One region of the Micrococcoides hystricis genome, then DNA from elsewhere that is predicted to be linked to it. Evidence: riboswitches for the same ligand, from Rfam matches in the RefSeq annotation. Region 1 holds a riboswitch; each other region holds the start of a gene.

Evidence for each region. A riboswitch is a leader RNA that binds a small molecule or an ion and turns the genes downstream of it on or off. The one in region 1 is predicted to bind S-adenosylmethionine.
Region 2: it holds a riboswitch for S-adenosylmethionine, as region 1 does, so the genes downstream of both, ACFFFR_RS10200 (hypothetical protein) here and ACFFFR_RS07200 (acyl-CoA dehydrogenase family protein) in region 1, are expected to answer to the same signal.
Region 3: it holds a riboswitch for S-adenosylmethionine, as region 1 does, so the genes downstream of both, ACFFFR_RS11110 (flavin reductase family protein) here and ACFFFR_RS07200 (acyl-CoA dehydrogenase family protein) in region 1, are expected to answer to the same signal.
Region 4: it holds a riboswitch for S-adenosylmethionine, as region 1 does, so the genes downstream of both, ACFFFR_RS07855 (OsmC family protein) here and ACFFFR_RS07200 (acyl-CoA dehydrogenase family protein) in region 1, are expected to answer to the same signal.

The regions. Positions count from the first base shown of each region.
Region 1 is NZ_JBHLUB010000029.1:58,364-62,894, reverse strand. Features, by position in the region: gene ACFFFR_RS07210 (hypothetical protein) at 1-175, shown strand, start outside; gene ACFFFR_RS07205 (acyl-CoA dehydrogenase family protein) at 261-1,556, opposite strand; gene ACFFFR_RS07200 (acyl-CoA dehydrogenase family protein) at 1,584-2,807, opposite strand; SAM riboswitch class I at 2,878-2,975, opposite strand; gene ACFFFR_RS07195 (LLM class flavin-dependent oxidoreductase) at 3,022-4,425, opposite strand.
Region 2 is NZ_JBHLUB010000031.1:225,535-230,065, reverse strand. Features, by position in the region: gene ACFFFR_RS10210 (SatD family protein) at 1-234, opposite strand, end outside; gene ACFFFR_RS10205 (GmrSD restriction endonuclease domain-containing protein) at 287-1,390, opposite strand; gene ACFFFR_RS10200 (hypothetical protein) at 1,821-2,225, opposite strand; SAM riboswitch class IV at 2,389-2,508, opposite strand; gene ACFFFR_RS10195 (hypothetical protein) at 2,554-2,910, opposite strand; gene ACFFFR_RS10190 (hypothetical protein) at 3,146-3,616, shown strand; gene ACFFFR_RS10185 (hypothetical protein) at 3,837-4,226, shown strand; gene ACFFFR_RS10180 (hypothetical protein) at 4,381-4,531, opposite strand, start outside.
Region 3 is NZ_JBHLUB010000032.1:173,999-178,529, reverse strand. Features, by position in the region: gene ACFFFR_RS11120 (mechanosensitive ion channel family protein) at 1-1,070, opposite strand, end outside; gene hisD (histidinol dehydrogenase) at 1,139-2,449, shown strand; SAM riboswitch class IV at 2,536-2,668, shown strand; gene ACFFFR_RS11110 (flavin reductase family protein) at 2,682-3,221, shown strand; gene ACFFFR_RS11105 (fumarylacetoacetate hydrolase family protein) at 3,342-4,187, opposite strand; gene ACFFFR_RS11100 (acyl-CoA dehydrogenase family protein) at 4,215-4,531, opposite strand, start outside.
Region 4 is NZ_JBHLUB010000029.1:200,978-205,508, reverse strand. Features, by position in the region: gene ACFFFR_RS07870 (NAD-dependent epimerase/dehydratase family protein) at 1-310, shown strand, start outside; gene ACFFFR_RS07865 (NAD(P)-dependent alcohol dehydrogenase) at 420-1,538, shown strand; gene ACFFFR_RS07860 (NADPH-dependent FMN reductase) at 1,572-2,165, opposite strand; SAM riboswitch class IV at 2,301-2,441, shown strand; gene ACFFFR_RS07855 (OsmC family protein) at 2,484-3,053, shown strand; gene ACFFFR_RS07850 (hypothetical protein) at 3,190-3,450, shown strand; gene ACFFFR_RS07845 (CarD family transcriptional regulator) at 3,546-4,073, opposite strand; gene ACFFFR_RS07840 (hypothetical protein) at 4,304-4,531, shown strand, end outside.

The sequences.
Region 1 (4,531 bases):
GAACAAGGTTGTCGACACCGTCACCGACCTCACTGGTCGTGACGGCAATGACAAGGACAACGCTACCCCTAATCACAAGCCTGACGTGGTTTCTGATCCAGAGCTCGGCGGCAGCGAAGCTGCTTCGGACTGGGCTTCCGAAGGCGGAGCCCCAAGCCCTCGCCGTAGCAACTAAAACATCCCGCTCTACCTAGAGCAAGCAAAAGTGGGCCTGTGCCGGTTTTCCGGTACAGGCCCACTGCTGTGCTGAGGTAAAGGTTCTAGTTCTCTAGAGCCGCTGCACCTTCCTGCTGGAGTCGCTCCGAAACACCGATGCTCCACAACGGGTCAGCCGTGCGCTGATTGACCGCAAAATCACCCAGGATCCTTGCCTTGTAAACCTGAGGATTATGCGAGGCAATCGTGCGCGCATTACGCCAATACCGATCGAGCCCGGTCACCTTGCGGACGGCAGATGCCCCAAGGGCATCAAACAGCGCAGTACCGTTCGCCAAGGAGAGCTCATTGACCACCAGCTGGGCGGCAGCGGTTGCCCGCTCCACCGCAGCAAAGGCAGCTTGCTGTTCAGCCACCGATCCGGTGGCGCTGCGTGCCGCAGCATCTAGCTCAGCGGAGGTTGACAGCACAACCGCCTTCGCCGCTGCCGCACGTGCATGCAACTGCCCAACGACCGCCAACAGTTGTGGGTCTTCACCGGCACGCGGAGCATTCCCGTGAGAATAGGTCCGTGTCCGTTCAGCCAACAACCGTGCCGCGTGAGCGGCGGCGGCCTGCGCCGTACCAGCTTGTGCAATGTTCAGCACATGCTGGTACAACGCTGTCTGATAACCAAACCGTTCAATGGCAGGACGTACCTGCGAGGTTGGGGCAACCGCTTGCTCTAACTCCGCAGCGCCGGTACCACTTTGCTGTTGACCAAAGCCATCCCAGTCATCATGCACCCGGACCCCGTCTTGAGCCTTCGGGACCAGTACCGTCACCTCCTGCCCGGTTTCGTTGATCGCTGTGACGTCCAACAGATCCGCAAAGATGCTGCCGGTTGTGTAAATTTTCTGCCCCGTCACACGGACAGAATCCTTATCCACCTGTTTGACCTGTGTCTGACTACCCGTCAGGTTTCCGACTCCAGGTTCCGTCCACGCGTTGCCCACTAGCTGTCCTTGGGCGAACCACCGGAGCCGTTCTTGGTAGGTGTGGGCTTTGAATGACCGCTCGGTGGAGACATGTCCGCCTTGCGACTGTTCGTCACCAGCTTGCTCCGCCCGGTGCCGATCCTTTTCGTAGTGGAAGCGCGCGTCTTCAACTACTGCCAGGTGTCCTCGGAAGATTTGTGGGATGGCGCTGTCGGCTGCGGCCAGCTCAATCAGCAGTTCGGTCGTTTGGTACCAGTCCAGTTCCAGACCGCCAAAATCTCGGGGAACACGCAAGGCCGTGAAACCGTGGCGGCACAACTCTTTGACCTGTTCTACCGGGAGCTCGTGGTCGTTTTCTCGCTGCTGGGTACCGAGCTCAATCCGGCTAAACAGTTCCCGCAGTAGAGGTAGTTTTTCGCTCATGATCATCAATCCTTCGGGTGCCGCAGCTTAGGTGTAGAGGCTGATGGGCTGGTATTCGCCGAGCAGGAAGTGGGCGCCCACTTCGATCTTCTTGTAATCAACCGGGTCATGCAGCGAGTGCGTGCGCACGTTCCGCCAGTACAGGTCGAGCCCAGTTTCTGGCTTGGCTGAGGAGGAACCGGTGAACTCGAAGACACGGTTGGTCACATCGGTCGCCACGTCAGAGGAAACCACCTTGGCTTGGGCAATCTGAACCTCTAACTCGCTGCGTGCCTCTAGCGTCAGTGCCCGTCCAGTCGCCAGCGTGGCGTCAAGAATTCCGTTCACTTTCTCGGTCAGGGCGGCTACCGCGACCGTCCGGGCGTGGAGCTCTCCCACTAAGCGTTGGAAGATGTGGTCTTGGTTGTAGCGTTCTGCCTTCGCCAAGAACCAGGCGTTCTGCCGCTGGTTGATCAATGTCTTGCCTTTTTCCAGCGCCCCTTCGGCGATTCCAAGGTAGAAGTTCACGAAAGCCAGTTGGATCAGTGGCGCGATCAGAGCCTGCCACGCGGTCCCCTTGTCTAGACCGACTAGAGCGTCGGCACCAAGTTCAACATCCTCGAAGGTCACTGAGCCTGAAGACGAGAGCCGCTGGCCCAATGCGTTCCAGTCCCCGTGGTGTTTGACACCGGCTTGTTCTCGACCGACCAAAGCTGCCTGGCCGATTCCGGTGTTCGGTCCGTCAGCAAGTACACCTAAGACAAAGATGTATTCTCCAACTCCAGCCCCGGTAGCAAAACGCTTAGTCCCGTTGAGCAGTAAATTCTCGCCGACCTGACGCAGGTTCAGATGAGGATCAGTCGGATTGACGGCATCGCCGACAAGAGCCTGTTCATCTGCAATCTTGCGCCACAGGCGTGCGGTTGTCTCTTCGTCTCCGAAGACACCGATTCCGGCGACGTTCACGCTGTGGTAGGCGAACAATTGGGCGATCGAGCCGTCTACTTTGGCCAGCTCCCGCACAATCTCGAAGACGGTGGAGAAGGCTGCGCCGCCGCCACCAAATTCACTCGGGATGATGGCCGTGATCAGGTCGTGCTTGCGCAGGATCTCAACTTCGGCAAATGGTTCTTGGTTGGCAGCGTCCCGAGCGAGTACGTCTTGTGCTAGTTCTGCGGCGGCTGCTTGGGCCTTCGGCACCCAGTACTCAAGTTCACCTTCAGCCGCGGGTTTCCAATAAGCGGTGGTCTGCGTGGTTAGTGTGCTTGTCATTGTTCTTCTCCTTGTGGTCGGGTAAGCGGAAGCGCCCACCCACCTCACAGAAGAAGAGGTGGGAAGGAAACTTCCATCGATCCTGGCAGGAGCACCTTGTCCCCGCTGTGGTGGAGCCGGTTGCTGCAGCGTCATTGAGCCAGATCTCTCAGCTGCTCTAGATGGTCGATTTCTTTCGTATTGAGTTCTCTATATTTAGTTTTGTGTACTGGATTTAGGACACGAGGCTGCGGGCGAGGCTGTAACAAGCCGCGGGGTGGGTGTCCTTAACCTTGTCACCTTCACCGAAGAGCTTGTTACGCAAAGAGCCGTCCGTATATTCGGTCTTGTACGCTCCGCGTGCCTGCAACTCAGGAACCACGTATTCAACGATGTCTTCGAAGGTTCCCGGGGTGATGGCGTAGGCCAGGTTGAAGCCGTCAACATCGGTTTCGCGCTGCCAGCGGATGAGCTCTTCGGCGACGGTGGCGCCAGAACCAACGAGAGTCGGTCCGAAGCCGCCTACCCCAACCCATTCACTGAGCTTGCGCACTGTCCACGGTTCGTTGTCAGCGGTTCCAGTCTGAAGACTGGTGACCAGAGATTGGATGGCATTGGATTCGACATCACCGATTGGATCATCCAAGTCGTACTTGGACAGATCGACTCCCATCCAACCGGAGAGAAGCACTAGCGCGCCCTTGGGGTCGGCGGACTTGACGTATTCTTCGTACTTGGCTTGAGCTTCCTCATCGGTCGCGCCGGTGATGATGGTCTGCATGGTGAAGATCCGGATATCGTACGGATCGCGACCTGCAGCGACCGCATTCTCACGGATAGAGGCGACCGTCGATTTCAAAGTCTCGATGGTGTTGTTGTTTACGAAAACGGCTTCGGCGTGTTTACCTGCGAACGCTTTACCTCGCGGCGACGCTCCAGCTTGGAAAATAACAGGGGTACGCTGTACTGACGGCTCGGTGATAGCAATGCCCGGAACTTTGAAGTATTTGCCTTCATGCTTGATCGGATGCACCTTGGTCGGATCAGTGAACACACCGGTCTGTTTGTTGTACTGAACAGCGTCGTCTTCCCAGGAGCCTTCCAACAGCTTGTAAATGACTTCTAGGTACTCGTCCGCGTGATCGTAACGCTCATCGTGTGCCATCTGATCGTCATTGCCCATGTTCTGGGCTGCCGACGGCAGGTATCCGGTCACGACGTTCCAACCAACACGCCCGTTGGTCAGGTGATCGAGAGTAGCGAGGCGACGAGCGAAAGGGTACGGATGCTCGTAGGCGGTACCGGCTGTGACACCGAAACCAAGATGCTCGGTCACGGCAGCCATAGCGGAAATTAGCAGGGCTGGATCATTGACCGGCACCTGAGCCCCGGTCAGCAGAGGCGCCTCGTTGGACCCGCCGTAGACATCGTAGGTGCCAAGTACATCTGCAATGAACACACCGTCAAATAGGCCCTTTTCGAGGGTTTTAGCTAGGTGCGTCCAGTACCCGATCGTGTTATAGTCACGAGCTTTATCCTCTGGGTGGCGCCACAAACCTGGGGACTGGTGAGCAACACAGTTCATGTCGAAGGCGTTGAAAAGGATCTGACGGGACGCTTGCTGTGCGTTGGTGCTCATAAAGCTCCTTCTTCTCTCTCGCCGAAGGAACCTTGCCAAACACGACGTGGCGCAGCCTTGGTTTTGCCGCAAAAGCGCCAAGGTTGTGGACCTGTGTGAATGGAAT
Region 2 (4,531 bases), on a different contig from region 1:
CTCAACTTCTTCGGGCAAAGACAGCTTCAGCTGCACGAGGATTCTTCGCGCCTGGGCAAGTGAGGCATAGACGGCTTGAAACTCGTCTCCCACGGTTGGCTTCATCCCAGCAGGAACCGCGAAAGGCTTCTCAACAGCGTTGATGGCCTCCTGAATAGCTTGCTGTGTTGCAGCACGGTCGGGGAGTTTGCGCGATTGGACAATGTCCGCAATGACGGGTGTCGGTTGATCCATAACTCCACACTACCGCTTATAAATTTCAAATATAAGGGGTGTTGCGCAAACCTTACCTCTCGCAGGCGACACCGTCCTTGTCTCGGTCCCGATACCAATAGTATTCAACATCTCGGCCTTGAACATAGGGGCCATACCCGGCGGCGTTGGCTTCTTTGCAGGTGCCGAAGCGTGGGTCGGTGCCATCCTGTTGTGGTGTGCCCACGAGTGGCTGTGGTTTCGGAGCAGGTTGAACCGCTTTAGGTTTGGGTTGTGGCTTCTTAGTCGCTGGTGTTGGTTTCGGTGTTGATCTTGGCGCACTCTTCGAAACGGGTGCGTCGGTGTCTCTCGGGATGGCAGCGCTAGTTGGAAGCTTCTCATTCGGGCAGCTGGAGAGGACCCGCACCATGGCATCTTGCTCAGCCGCAGTGACCCACAGGCCATACTTCTGCTTCACGGCGACCTGACGGGCCACGTAAGGGCACCGGTACGCTTTATTTGGAGGCAGCCAGGATGCAGCATCTGAGTCACCTTTTTGCTGGTTCAGACGACCATCGACAGCGAGCAGATTCAGGAAGTCGTTTCCGAACTGGGTTCGTTTATCTTGGCTCCACTGTTGAGCGCCCTTTTGCCATGCGTCTGACAGGGCCACAACGTGATCGATGTGGATCTCTTGGCTGCTCGAAGGTCCACGTTGGAATGAGCGCTGTGTTCCGGCAAAAGGCTCAAGGAAAGATCCCGACATGACCACGCACCCCTGAGTGCCGGCTTTGATGACGACATTCTGGAGATCTCGGCGCAAGATGTCATTGCGCTGATCGCAACCGTTGCGGTCGATGTCAGCCCACCGCTGACCAAAGTTTGCTCGGTCGTATCCTGTTTTGGGAGCTCGTCCCTTCACCGTGAGTTGATGTGCGGCACTCAAGGCCGTACCCGCCTTGGCCTTAGCTTTTGCCGGCTTCTCGCTCGACTTGGCTTTCCGGGTGCTCTTAGTCTTGGGCTTCTCAACTGCCGCGCTCGACTCCGTTGCCGTTGGCGAAGGTTTCGCGGTCTTACTTGCTGTCGGGCTCGGTTCCTGCGTGCTAGAAGACGGTGTCGGTGCGGCAGGGGTTTCGATTTGGTCAGGGTCAGCGCCGTGGGCGTATTCGAGTGCTGCTTCGCGGTTTTCTTCCGACACAGCATCTAACGTCGCTGGAAGCATGATTACCGCCATTGCAAGACCGATACTGGCAACGACTTTGGCAGCACGGACCCGCCGCTGGCCGGGAATACTCTTGGCAAATGCCAGCCACAACGCAAGTGCGCAAAGGGCAATCCCCGTTAGGCTTGCCGTTCCCGGAACGAGTGCAAGAACCAACCCAATGATCCCGAGTATCAAGGCAGTCCGCGGCGAGTCTTGATTTCGCTTGAGCGGGGATTGGTTGTGGGCGCGCTTCATGAGATCCTTCACGGCTATAAACGGGTGAACAATGCTCCCATCACTGTAGTCGCCGGCACCGACATTCCTGATGAGGACCTGAGCGACCGTGGCCAACATCACCGTAGATACACATAGGTGGTGACGCCGGTAAACACTGACGCCACCACCTATGTGGGGTTCTATTAAGTTAGTTTTGTTCGTCGCGGGTGATGTTCTCATCTCGCAGATACTCGCCAGCACCGAGTGAGATGGACTGCCCGGTCGCCAGATTGGTAATCACGGGTGCCGCCTGGTGCTTCCACTTGGCCAGCTCCTCCGGATCGGTTGGCTCTGGGATTTCTCCGGCACCATCCGCGATTGCGATGTTGATCATTCGCGCCCCGTTCATAAGCACACCGCCTAGACTCTCCGCAAGTCGGATCGGGTCCCCCACTTGGATGAACTCTTCCAATGGCAAGTGGTACCAGATTCGTGGTTGCGCTGTTTCATTCAGGTAGGCAACCCTGCCAAGCTGGCCGTCGACTTCGGTGACGATGCCGTCACGCCAGATCCACCCGCGCTGCATGGCAAACTTCGCTTTGATCCAGTGCATGGTGTGGCCGCTCCCATAATTTTCGCAACCGATGAGGTTGTGCGCCCTGTTGAAGACGCAAGGGCCATCTTGAGGTGGAAAAGGACGCGCAGCTTTGGGATTGCTCGAGTGTGTTGCAGACATGACAAAACTCCTTGTCTAAAGGAGGTCGGCACCTAGTGCCTGACCCGGCTTGACCGCAACCGGTATTGGTTGGGCCCAGGTCTTCTTTGGAAGGCACCGTGTCGGGTGACGCGGTTGCCGACTAGCCTCGTCCAAAGTCGTTCAGCTAGTTCTCTTGACCTTGCGACCAAAGCTACCCCAAGTTTGCCGATCCGGCAACAGACGCCTAGCCCGCAGCCTGCATGAGCTCAGTGCCAGCCCCCGTATGGATGCTCAGTTCATCGGCGAGTTCCCACGCACTGCGTGCGGGATCGTGGCCGAGTTTGTCGGCCGCTGCGGCTATCGTTGCCCGGGAATAGATCGCCTCAAGGATGATGGCGTGGGGCTCCGCAGCCGCGGATGTTTTGGTCAAGGAGCGGTCCACAACCTGCATGGCCAGCTCACCGAGACTTACGTTTCCTTCGGAGACCTTGCGCAAACACTTCTTTGCTGAGTCATTGGTCTTGGCGACGGGGTCATCCGGGTCTGTGAAGTCCTCTTCGAAGGTGACGGTCAGGCCCTCGATCGAGGCTCTTGCACTCACGGCTCCCGCACACAGCCCAACTACAATGGTCGGCCAAGCGCGTCATGGTTTCCGGACCATCTTTGATCGGCGGCTTCCCAGAATCTGAGCACGCGGTCATACCCAAGAATGCGATGGTAGCGAAGACAGACAGAATCGTCTTCATGCCTGACCCTAGCAACGTAACTTGGCATAGCCTTGCCTGATGAGACAGCCTGCCGCGGTCAAAGGTCTGGTAGAAGATAGGAGCAGAATCATGGCCCATCTCAAGGTCCTCGTCTTCGGTGAGAACGTCGAAGAGCAGCTTGCCCCATTCGGCATCGACAACGATGCTACAGGGGTTGGCGAGTACGAATGGGATTGGTGGGAAATCGGCGGCAGATTCGCCGGCGGTTTCACGTTGCGTCCAGATGCTGATCCGCAAGATCACGAAACGCCCAAGCCACAGATGCTTCGAAGAATATTCGACAAGCGCGCGGGGTTGAAACGAACCTCCACGAGAACCACCAATCGAGCCCGGAAGCGCGCGATCACGATTAACCGTGACACGACCGCGGAGATCTACGCTGTAGTGCAGCACGGGCAATGGCATTCGTTGGACCGGCCGGACGGCTGGGCGAGCGACCCTGAGGATGTCAGTTGGGAGCAATGGGCGCCGCAAGTAAATCGCCTCATTTCCGAGGCTCCGGAAGACGAATGGCTGACCATCGTAGATTGCCACCTGTAGGTTCGGCCAGACGTGTTCGTGCCGCAGTTCGCCGATGTCTTTCTTCCGAAATCGATGCTTGAATTTAGGGGACAAATCTGTGCGAAACCCAATGGCCGTGGAGCCCCTGAATCTCAGGTACTATACGAGCATCGAGAGCTTCCGCTCTCGCGCTAACTAGCGCCGTTCCTTGGCTCAATAGCGCAGTTCCAATCGCACACGTTCTTTCATAGGGGCAGCCTTGATCGCTTCCGTTTCGTTCCGTCGCACACTCGCTGCTGGCTTGGCCATCCTTGCCTTAGCCTCCGGATCCGTCGCTGCAGACGCCGCTCCAGCCGAAGCTGCCACCAAGACGTGCAAGGCAACAATGTCCAACAGCAAGCCGCGTCAATACTCCAATACTTATGTGAGGGTCTCTGGCGTTGCGTCGAAGGCGAAGATCACGACGGTTGCCCACTACAAGACATCCAAGAACCGTAAGACAGCCACCGCCTCGACTAAAGGCACGGCCAGCATCAAGTACTACGTCAGCAGGGCGACCCCGAACCGCAAGGTCCCAGTGACCGTAACTGCGGTGAAGGGCAAGACCAAGTGGACGTGCCGCACCTCCTTTACGCCAAGGAAAAGATAGGCCGTTCCTCTCGTTTCCGCTCCACCCTGTGGGTGGTCCTTGAGATCTCGGCGTTGGACGAGGATAGCCAGAGGCAAAATTGTTGCTTTGGCCCACATTGGCGGCCGACGCACCAAACAAGGGGGTTGGAGAAAGAACTCTTACAAAGAGGCCCCTAATCGACTAGGGAGGCATAGGAGCTGCCCATCCTTGGACCAAGCGAAAGATCATCGGCCTGGCCCCAAATGCCGGAGGCTGATATCGAGTTCTTCTCTGCTGCGATTCGTTTGATGGTGTCTACGCTAAAGACGGCATTCAGCTCGTCA
Region 3 (4,531 bases), on a different contig from region 1:
AAGTTGATCATGTCCTCGCGCACCAGTGCCCGCAGGTCCCACAGATTACCGGTGTTCGCTGCGGAGACCACGATGCGGACCTTGATCATCCCGCCCAAGGCTTCGGTCACCTGGATGGAGCGGTCCCGGCCGTCCCACAGGTCGGTGGATTCCACCAGCTGGCTCAACCGCGCCCGCATGGCGTCCACCGGCACGGACCAGTCAACCTCGAACTCGACCGTGCCCGAGGCGGAGGAGCCGGTACGCGTGAAGTTCTCGAACGGATTGGTGGTGAAGAACGTCGAGGGGTAAATGACGCGGCGCTCGTCCCAGATCTTGACCACAACGTAGGTCAAGGTGATGTCTTCCACCGTGCCGAAGTACTCTTCCACCTGCACCACATCGCCCACCCGGATGGCGTCCGTGAACACGATCTGTAGTCCGGCAAAGATGTTGGCCAAGGAGGATTGCACGGCCAGACCGGCGATGACCGAGAGGATACCGGCCGAAGCGATCAGACCGGCACCCACCGCGCGGACCGCAGGGATGGTCAGCAGCCCGATGGAGAGCACGATCACCACAATCGCGACGATCAGGATGCGCCGGATCAAGACCGTCTGGGTCTGGATCTTACGGGCGCGCCGGTCCGTGACGGAGGCGCCCTCGTACTTGGTCAACATGGCCGTCTCTGCGGTCTTGACCGCGTTGATGAGCAGCCACGCGATGCAGCCCAACCCGGCAAACAGCAGGATCCACTGCACCAGTGACATCAGGGTGAAGCCCTCGATGGGGATCTGGTTCAGGGTGATTTTCCCGGTCATGAACAGCACCGCCAAGAACAGCGGGGTGCGCATCTTCTTGGCGGCGGCCAGGGTCTTCGGTGAACGCCGGAACACCTGCCGCAGGATCAGCGCCAACAGCACCGTCACCACGATCGCCACCAGGATGGAGATCCCCACGGATAACAGGGTGCCAAACAGCGGGCCGGCCGTATAAACGGTGCGTCCGACCTCCTCGGTCACCTTCTCCGTGACCTCCCCCAGATCCGAGGGCGTCGGTTCCGGTTGAACAGACAGGAACGTGTCAAACATGCGGTGAAACATCATCGCGTTCCAGCCTAGTGGCGTTTGCTGTGAATAACCTTCGCTAAACTGAAATCATGCTGAAAATCACCGATCTGCGTGCCCAAGATTTTGACCCGGCAGCCGTCGTGCCCCGCGCCCTGATGGACGTCTCCGAGGCCCTCGACATCGTCCAACCGATCTTGAACCAGGTCAAAGACAACGGTGAAGCAGCACTACTTGACCTTGCTGAGAAGTTCGACGGCGTCCGGCCCGCCTCCCTGCGGGTGCCCGCCGAAGTCATCGCGTCGGCCCTGAAAAACCTTGACCCGGCCATCCGTTCGGCCCTGACCGAGGCGATCCGCCGGGCCCGCATCGTCCACGCGGCCCAACTGCCCGCCGATTCCACCGTGGAACTGGCCGTCGGCGCTGAAGTCGTGAACCGCTGGGTGCCCGTCGACCGCGTCGGGCTGTACGTCCCCGGCGGCAAGGCCGTCTACCCGTCCTCGGTGGTGATGAACGTGGTGCCCGCCCAAGCGGCAGGCGTGCCCTCCTTGGCGATCGCCTCCCCGCCCCAGGCCGACAATGACGGCTGGCCGCACCCCACCATTCTGGCCGCTGCCGCCCTCCTCGGGGTTGATGAGGTCTACGCGGCAGGCGGCGCCCAAGCCATCGCCATGTTCGCCTACGGCGCCAAGAACGCCGAGGGAGAAACTGTCTGCGCCAAGGCAGACCTGGTGACCGGGCCGGGCAACATTTACGTCGCCGCAGCCAAGCGCGCCCTGCGCGGGGTCATCGGCATCGACGCCGAGGCCGGCCCCACCGAGATCGCCGTACTGGCCGACGCGAGTGCCAACCCGGAGTTCGTCGCCGCAGACATGATCTCCCAAGCCGAACATGACCCCATGGCCGCCTCCGTCCTCGTGACCACCTCCATGGAGTTCGCCGAGGCCGTCAACACCGCCATCACCGCCCAGGCCGGTAACGCAGAACACCGCAAACGCATCAACGAGGCGCTCACCGGCGAACAATCCGGCATCCTCGTCGTCGAGGACCTCGACACCGCCATCGAACTGGTCGATGAGTACGCCGCCGAACACCTGCAGATCATGACGGCCGATGCCCGCACCGTCGCCGAACGCATCCGCAACGCCGGGGCCATCTTCGTCGGGGACTACTCCCCCGTCCCACTGGGTGACTACTCCTCCGGCTCCAACCACGTGCTGCCCACCTCCGGGACCGCGAAGTTCTCCTCCGGGCTCAACGTAACCAGCTTCTTGCGCTCCCAGCAGCTGATCCACTACTCCGAGTCCGCGCTGGGCTCCATCGCGCACAACATCGAAGCCCTCGCCGTCAACGAAGGCCTCCCGGCCCACGGCGAGGCCATCAAACTGCGCTTCGAAAACTAGTAAGTTTCAACTCCGTGGCGCTAAGTTACGTGGCCGTTACGGACCTTTTGCAGCTGCGGGCCCCGTGCCCCTAAGCTGGAAACCAGAATCATGAGTGTCACACACACAACAGCAGCCCTGGCTGAGTGACCGGCAACCCTCCGCAGCGAGTGGGGTGCCCCAGGTGAGGATTCGGTCGTTCCTTGGCATGTAACGGATCGGGAACGGCAAGTACTGCATCAAGGAGTCTGCTATGACCACCGCCCTTACCCAGAACGCGAACGCCAACGCCCGTCTCAACACCCAACTGGACCCGGCAAGTGTGCGCCAAGCCTTCGGCCAATACCCCTCCGGGATTGTGGCCCTCACGGCGGAAATCAACGGTGTCAAAGAAGCCTTGGTCGCATCGAGCTTCACGGTGGGGGTCTCCCTCGAACCGGTGCTAGTCTCGCTTGCGGTCCAAAACACCTCCCGCACCTGGCCGCGGTTGCGCGAGGCCGAACGCATCGGCATCTCCGTGCTCGCCGACGGTCAGCACAATATCTGCCGTCAACTCGCAGCCAAGGAAGGCGACCGTTTCGCCGGTATCGACATCGTCCACGGGGGCGTACCGGGCCAGTCCGGCCCGCTCTTCTTGGCCGATTCGTCACTGTGGTTTGAAACCTCCGTCTACGGCCAGTTCCCGGCGGGCGATCACACCGTGGTGCTCCTGGAAGTCCACAGCCTCGAGGTGCAGGAGGGCACCGCCCCGGTCGTGTTCCACAACTCCCAGTTCAAGAACCTCGCCCGCTAGCGCACGCAGCTGCTGATCTCTTAACCGCACAGCGCCAGCTTTCCTCAGGCATAACCTGATGTAGCTGGCGCTGTGTGTTATTGGTTTATGTGGTCGGCAGGTGCCTGCCGCGGCCCAAGATTAGAGAACCGCTGGGGCTTCCGCCGGGGTGACGATGTCCGTGGAGATCTTGCCCAGACCGTCCAGTGACACTTCCACGTGGTCCCCAGCCTTCATGTAGAGGGCCGGGGTGCGTCCCTTGCCCACACCGCCGGGGGTACCGGTCAGGATCAGGTCACCTGGGCGCAGCGGGAGCATGGTGGACAGGTATTCGATCAACTTGGCTGGTTTGAAGACCAGGTCGTTGATCTGGTGTTCCTGCATGACGTTGCCGTTGAGTGTGGTGCGCAGGATTGCGGTGTCGAAGTCGAGCTCGTCAGGGGTCACCATGTACGGGCCGACCGGGGTCGACTTGGCCCAGATCTTGCCTTGGGTCCATTCGATGGTCCGAGCCTGCCAGCCGCGCATCGAGATGTCATTGGCGAGGGTGTAGCCGGCGATGTACTCTTCGGCATCCTCTTCGGCGACCTTGTAAGCGGTCTTGCCAATCACGATTGCCAGCTCTGCTTCCCAGTCCAGATCCGGATCTTCCTCGACAGCACCCACCGGGTCTTTCGGCCCGGTGAGGGTGTCGGCGAACTTCGGAAACACGGTTGGGTATTCCGGCAGTTCGCGGCCCATCTCCAAGATGTGGCCGGCATAGTTCAGGCCTACGCACAGCACCTTGGACGGGCTCGGTACAACTGGCGCTAGGTCGGCTGCGTCTTCGGCAATCTGTGCGTCGGCTGCCTGCTGGGCGATGGTCTTCCAGTCAGCGTTTGCCAGCAACTGGTTCAGGTTGTCGTAGCCCTCGATGACGGTGTAGGTGTCACCGTCTTTGCGAGCTGCAACGGTACTGTTATCTACACGTAGTGTCGCCAATTTCATGGAGGCACTCCATTTCTGAGTCGAAATCTAGTGGTTGGTTGACGTACGGCCTGGGATCTCTAGCTCGTAGAAGCCCCACGTGCTGCCCTCCGGGACAACCCCGGCAAGCATGCGGCCGCATTCTGCCGTCACGGCGAGACGGCTACCGCGATGCTGGGTACCAGCGTGGCTGTCGCGGAAGAAACGCTGCAGCGCGGAATGACGCATAACCTGGAAACCAGCAAAGCGGTGAGCAATCTGGCTGATCTCCAACGCCGTGCGGGTGGCGAGGTTGGTCGCCAACCGTGCCATGGTTTCCTGCTGCTGGGTCGGTTCTTCGTCAGCCTTCAGGGTCTGCTCATAGC
Region 4 (4,531 bases), 140 kb from region 1:
AGAGCCCCGCCCCATCGGGGAATTGATCCGCGGACTGGCCCGCGCCGGTGGCTCCCCGGAGCCGCGATTGCACCTGCCGGCCGGGTTGGCGAAAGTCGCCGGCGCCGTCATCGAGCGCATCTGGGAACTGCCCGTTGCCGGTGGAAAAGACCGTGACGATGAGCCGCCGCTGACCAAGTTCCTAGCCGAACAACTCTCCACGGCCCACTGGTTTGATCAGCGCCGTACCCAACAGGTGCTTCGCTGGCGTCCTGCCGTCTCCATCGACGAAGGCCTCGCGCTGCTCACCGAGTACTACCGTATGCGCTGATCCCTATACATCCTGACGGCACCGGTGTTAGGTTCGAGGCAGGGGCTTCAGTGCCCCCACAGTTTCGAGCAACACGACCCAGCGAATCCTCGGGATCAGGAGTGCCGCCATGAAGATTGATGCCTACATTGTTGAAGAAACCAACGCCCCGTTCAGCCGTGACACGGTAGAGCTCGCAGACCCGGTCCCCGGTGAGGTGCTCGTGCGCAACCTTGCAGTGGGCGTCTGCCACACAGACATGAACACTCAAGCGGGGAACATGCCTTACGAGCTTCCCGGGATTTTAGGGCACGAGGGTGCCGGCGTCATCGAGGCCGTCGGGGATGGGGTCACCGATTTTGCGATCGGAGACCGGGTCGTCTTGGGCTGGCCCTACTGCGGGGCCTGCCGCAACTGCATCGCCGGTGAACACCGCTACTGCCTCCACATCGGGGAAGCCCTTGTCGGGGGTCACCGGCTGCGCGAGCCGGGTGCCGGCACCTCCGGGTACAGCCGGGATGACGGTAAGCCCATCAACGGTCACTTCTTCGGCCAGTCCTCTTTCGCCACCCACTCGCTGGTCCATGCCAGCTCCCTGGTCAAGGTAGATTCCGAGGTCGACCTTGCACTGGCCGCACCGCTGGGCTGCGGCATCACCACCGGGGCCGGTGCCGTCTTCAACTCGGTCCGCCCAGAACCCGGGGCTGCCATCGTCGTCATCGGGGCCGGCGCCGTCGGGCTCGGTGCCATCATGGCTGCCGTGAACACCCCAGCAACGACCATCATCGCGGCGGACCTGTCCGATGACCGGCTTCGGCTCGCCCACGAACTCGGCGCCACCCACATCATCAACTCGGGCAACACCAACCTGGTGGAAGAAATCCTGAAGATCTGCCCCAACGGGGCCGACGCCGTGCTGGACTGCACCGGGGTGATCGGCGTCATCGAGCAGGCGGCCGAGGCCGTGGCGATGCTCGGCAGCCTCGTACTTATCGGGGGTGCCCCTGCCGAAGCCAGCTTCCGGCTCGATCACTTCCGAACCCTCTGGGGCCAACGGGTCATCGGGGTCCTGGGCGGCGGCAGTACCTCCACCCAGTTGATCCCGACGATTCTAGAACTGCACCGCCAGGGCCGCTTCCCGCTGGAGAAGCTCGTCAAGACCTACGCCTTTGACGACTTAGAGCAGGCCATCGCGGACACGAGCGCAGGCACCACAGTTAAAGCTGTGCTGGAGCTCGATCAGGGTTAAAGCCCCAGCACAGCCAGTCAAGGGGAAGAACGCCTACTGATCGGCTTCTTCGGCCAACCGTTTGCGGCGGGCCATCAGGTCCACCGTCAACGAGGCCATGTGATTGAGCAACGCGTCGGCGGAATCATTCATAATGTCTGTCGGATTCAGCTTGCCGTCTTCGATGTGCTGGGCCACCATCGGCACGGTGACAAAGTCCGGCATGGTCACCATCTGCAGTGCGCTGGCCACCGGCTTCAGTGCTTGAGCTGCACGCAGGCCACCGGAGACGCCACCGTAGTTGACCATTCCGAAAGCCTTGTTCGCCCACTCGTTGAACAGGTAGTCCAACGAGTTCTTCACCGGAGCCGTAAACGTGAAGTTGTACTCGGGCATCACATACACGATGGCGTCCGAAGCCTCGATCGTTTTAGACCAAGCCTTGGTGTGCTCGTGCTGGTAATCCTGCAGGCGTGGGTGATTCGGCTCATCCATCATCGGCAGGTCTAGCTCACGCAGGTCGGTGACTTGAACATCGAACTGACCATCCTGGCGGGCCCTGTCGATAAACCACTGGGCAACAGCACCGCATACTCGGTTTGGTCGGGTGCTGCCAATAATGATCTGTAGAACTGGTTTCTCGGCCACAGCTATCAACTCCCAAAGATTGTTGCCATATCAACAATACGGGCATTTCGGGTTCTTTTTCTAGCCAACCCGATATGTCCTTAGATGACGCCCAAATTGAAGTGCCCGCACAGATCCAGCACAGTGGAGAGCAAGAATCACGAGTTCCAACCTCAAGAAGTGACGCTTATGCGGCACGAATGGCCCTGGCCGGTTGGACGGCAACCCCCTTGCCATAGTGGGGTGCCCCAGGTGACGATTCGACGCCCGCCACAAGGCGGGACGTAAGTATGGCGCCGCGCTCACGGCCAGCGCCACGACGCATTAAGGAAGCATCGAATGTCCGTCAACACTCTCCTCGCCACCGAGAACCTCAACGAAGTTCGCAGCCAACGCCTCAACGACGTTGGCCAGCAGTGGTCCGGCAAGCTCGAGAGCAATCCAGAGCACGCCAACCTCACATTCGCCATCAACGCCAAGTCTGTGGGCGCCATCGCCACGGATATCCGTGCCGGTAAGCACTCGTTCCTGATCGACGAACCGGCCGGTTTGGCCGGCGATGACGCCGGGGCCGCCCCGGTCGAATACGCGCTCGGCGCCCTAGCTGCCTGCCAGCAGATTGTGTACCGGCTCTACGCTCACCAGCTGGGCATCCAAGTCGATGACATTCAGATTCAGGCCGAGGGCGATCTGAACGTGAAAGGACTGTTCGGGCTCGATGAGCAGGTCCGCCCCGGGTTCAGCGATGTCCGCTTGGTCGTCAATATCACCGGCCCAGAGTCAGCCGAACGCTACCGTGAACTCCAAGAAACCGTCGACGCGCACTGCCCGCTATTGGATGTCTTCGCCAACCCGACTCCGGTCAGCATCAGCCAGCGCATCAACGGCGCTGAGGCATCGGACGACTAAGCACAACTCCTAGAACCTAGGCATTGCACCTTCAGAGTCCGCGTTCCGCCCGGGCCAGCCACTACAGCTGGTTCGGGCGGAGCCGTTTCTGGGGTGCGGCCCGCTCGCCTCTGGCCGGCACGATAAACTGAGAACCATGCTGGACCGACTTCGCGACATCCCCGAGACCGTTTGGGTCAACTTCGCGCTGGCCGCCATCTTCCTAGGCGCCGCTCTTGCCCTCTTGGGCTACATCGCGCCCTGGTCCGAATGCCCCGAGAAAGAGGCCGGTGGACGCTGCCCACTTGGCGGCAGGGAAATCGCCGGCATCGTGGCCGGCATCGTCGTGATGCTGGGCGGTCTCACCGGCACCGGCTACCTGTTTGGTTGGCACCAGCGTCTGTTCCGCCGCGGCTAGCGCACACCGGTAGCATCTAGGCAACAAAACGCCCGGGCCAACCATTGCTGGTCAGTCCCGGGCGAATCAAAAATCTTGGCGGAAGTTCTCCGCTACTACTTCGCGGCTTCCGTATCAGCCTTCGCGGCAGCCTTCTGTGCTGACTGGGTCAAAATTTCGTCAACCCGTGCTTCGGCCTGTTCTTCAGTCACGTCCTTGGCCAGAGCCAATTCGGAAGTCATGATCTGGCGAGCCTTGGCCAGCATCCGCTTCTCACCGGCGGAGAGGCCGCGGTCATTTTCACGGTGCCATAGATCGCGAACAACTTCGGCAACCTTGATGACATCACCGGAGGCGAGCTTCTCCAGATTGGCCTTGTAACGACGGGACCAGTTGGTCTGTTCTTCAACGAAGTCTGCACGTAGCACGTCCAAAACTTCTTCCAGACCTTCAGCGTCCACCACATCGCGAACACCGACGAGGTCGACATTCTCTGCAGGGACTTCGATGGTCAGATCACCTTGTGCAACTTTGAGCTTGAGATACATTTTCTCTTCGCCCTTGATCACGCGAGTCTTAATCTCTTCGATCCGTGCAGCGCCGTGGTGAGGGTAAACTACCGTCTCGCCAACCTCAAAAACCATATGTTTATATCTCCCTTTTCCGGCTTCGAGTTTATCACAAATCACAAGCAACACGGGCTTTGTAGGCTGACAGCGTAGCCATCTCGATGATAATAACGCGCCCAATATGTTCCGCACTCTTCTCCGCTACCCCACAGCCACGGCGAGTCACCGGCTATGACCTGCACGCCGTGATGCGCTAATCTTCTTGTTAACACTTGCGCTTTGTTTCTACTCGAGGAGTTTCCATCGTGAAGTTTGTCCCGGCACGTGGCAAGCGGGCCTTCGCATCCGCCGCCGCTCTGGCTGTCCTGCTCGGCACCACCAGCTGTGCTGCAATCAACGAGCAAGCCACCACCAAGGAGTACTCCCCCTCCGACGGCGTCGTCGCCGACATCGGAGATGCCAAGCTGCGCAACATCGCCTTTATCGCCGATGATAAAGACGCCGAAGCCCGCGTCATTGGTGTTGTCGGCAAC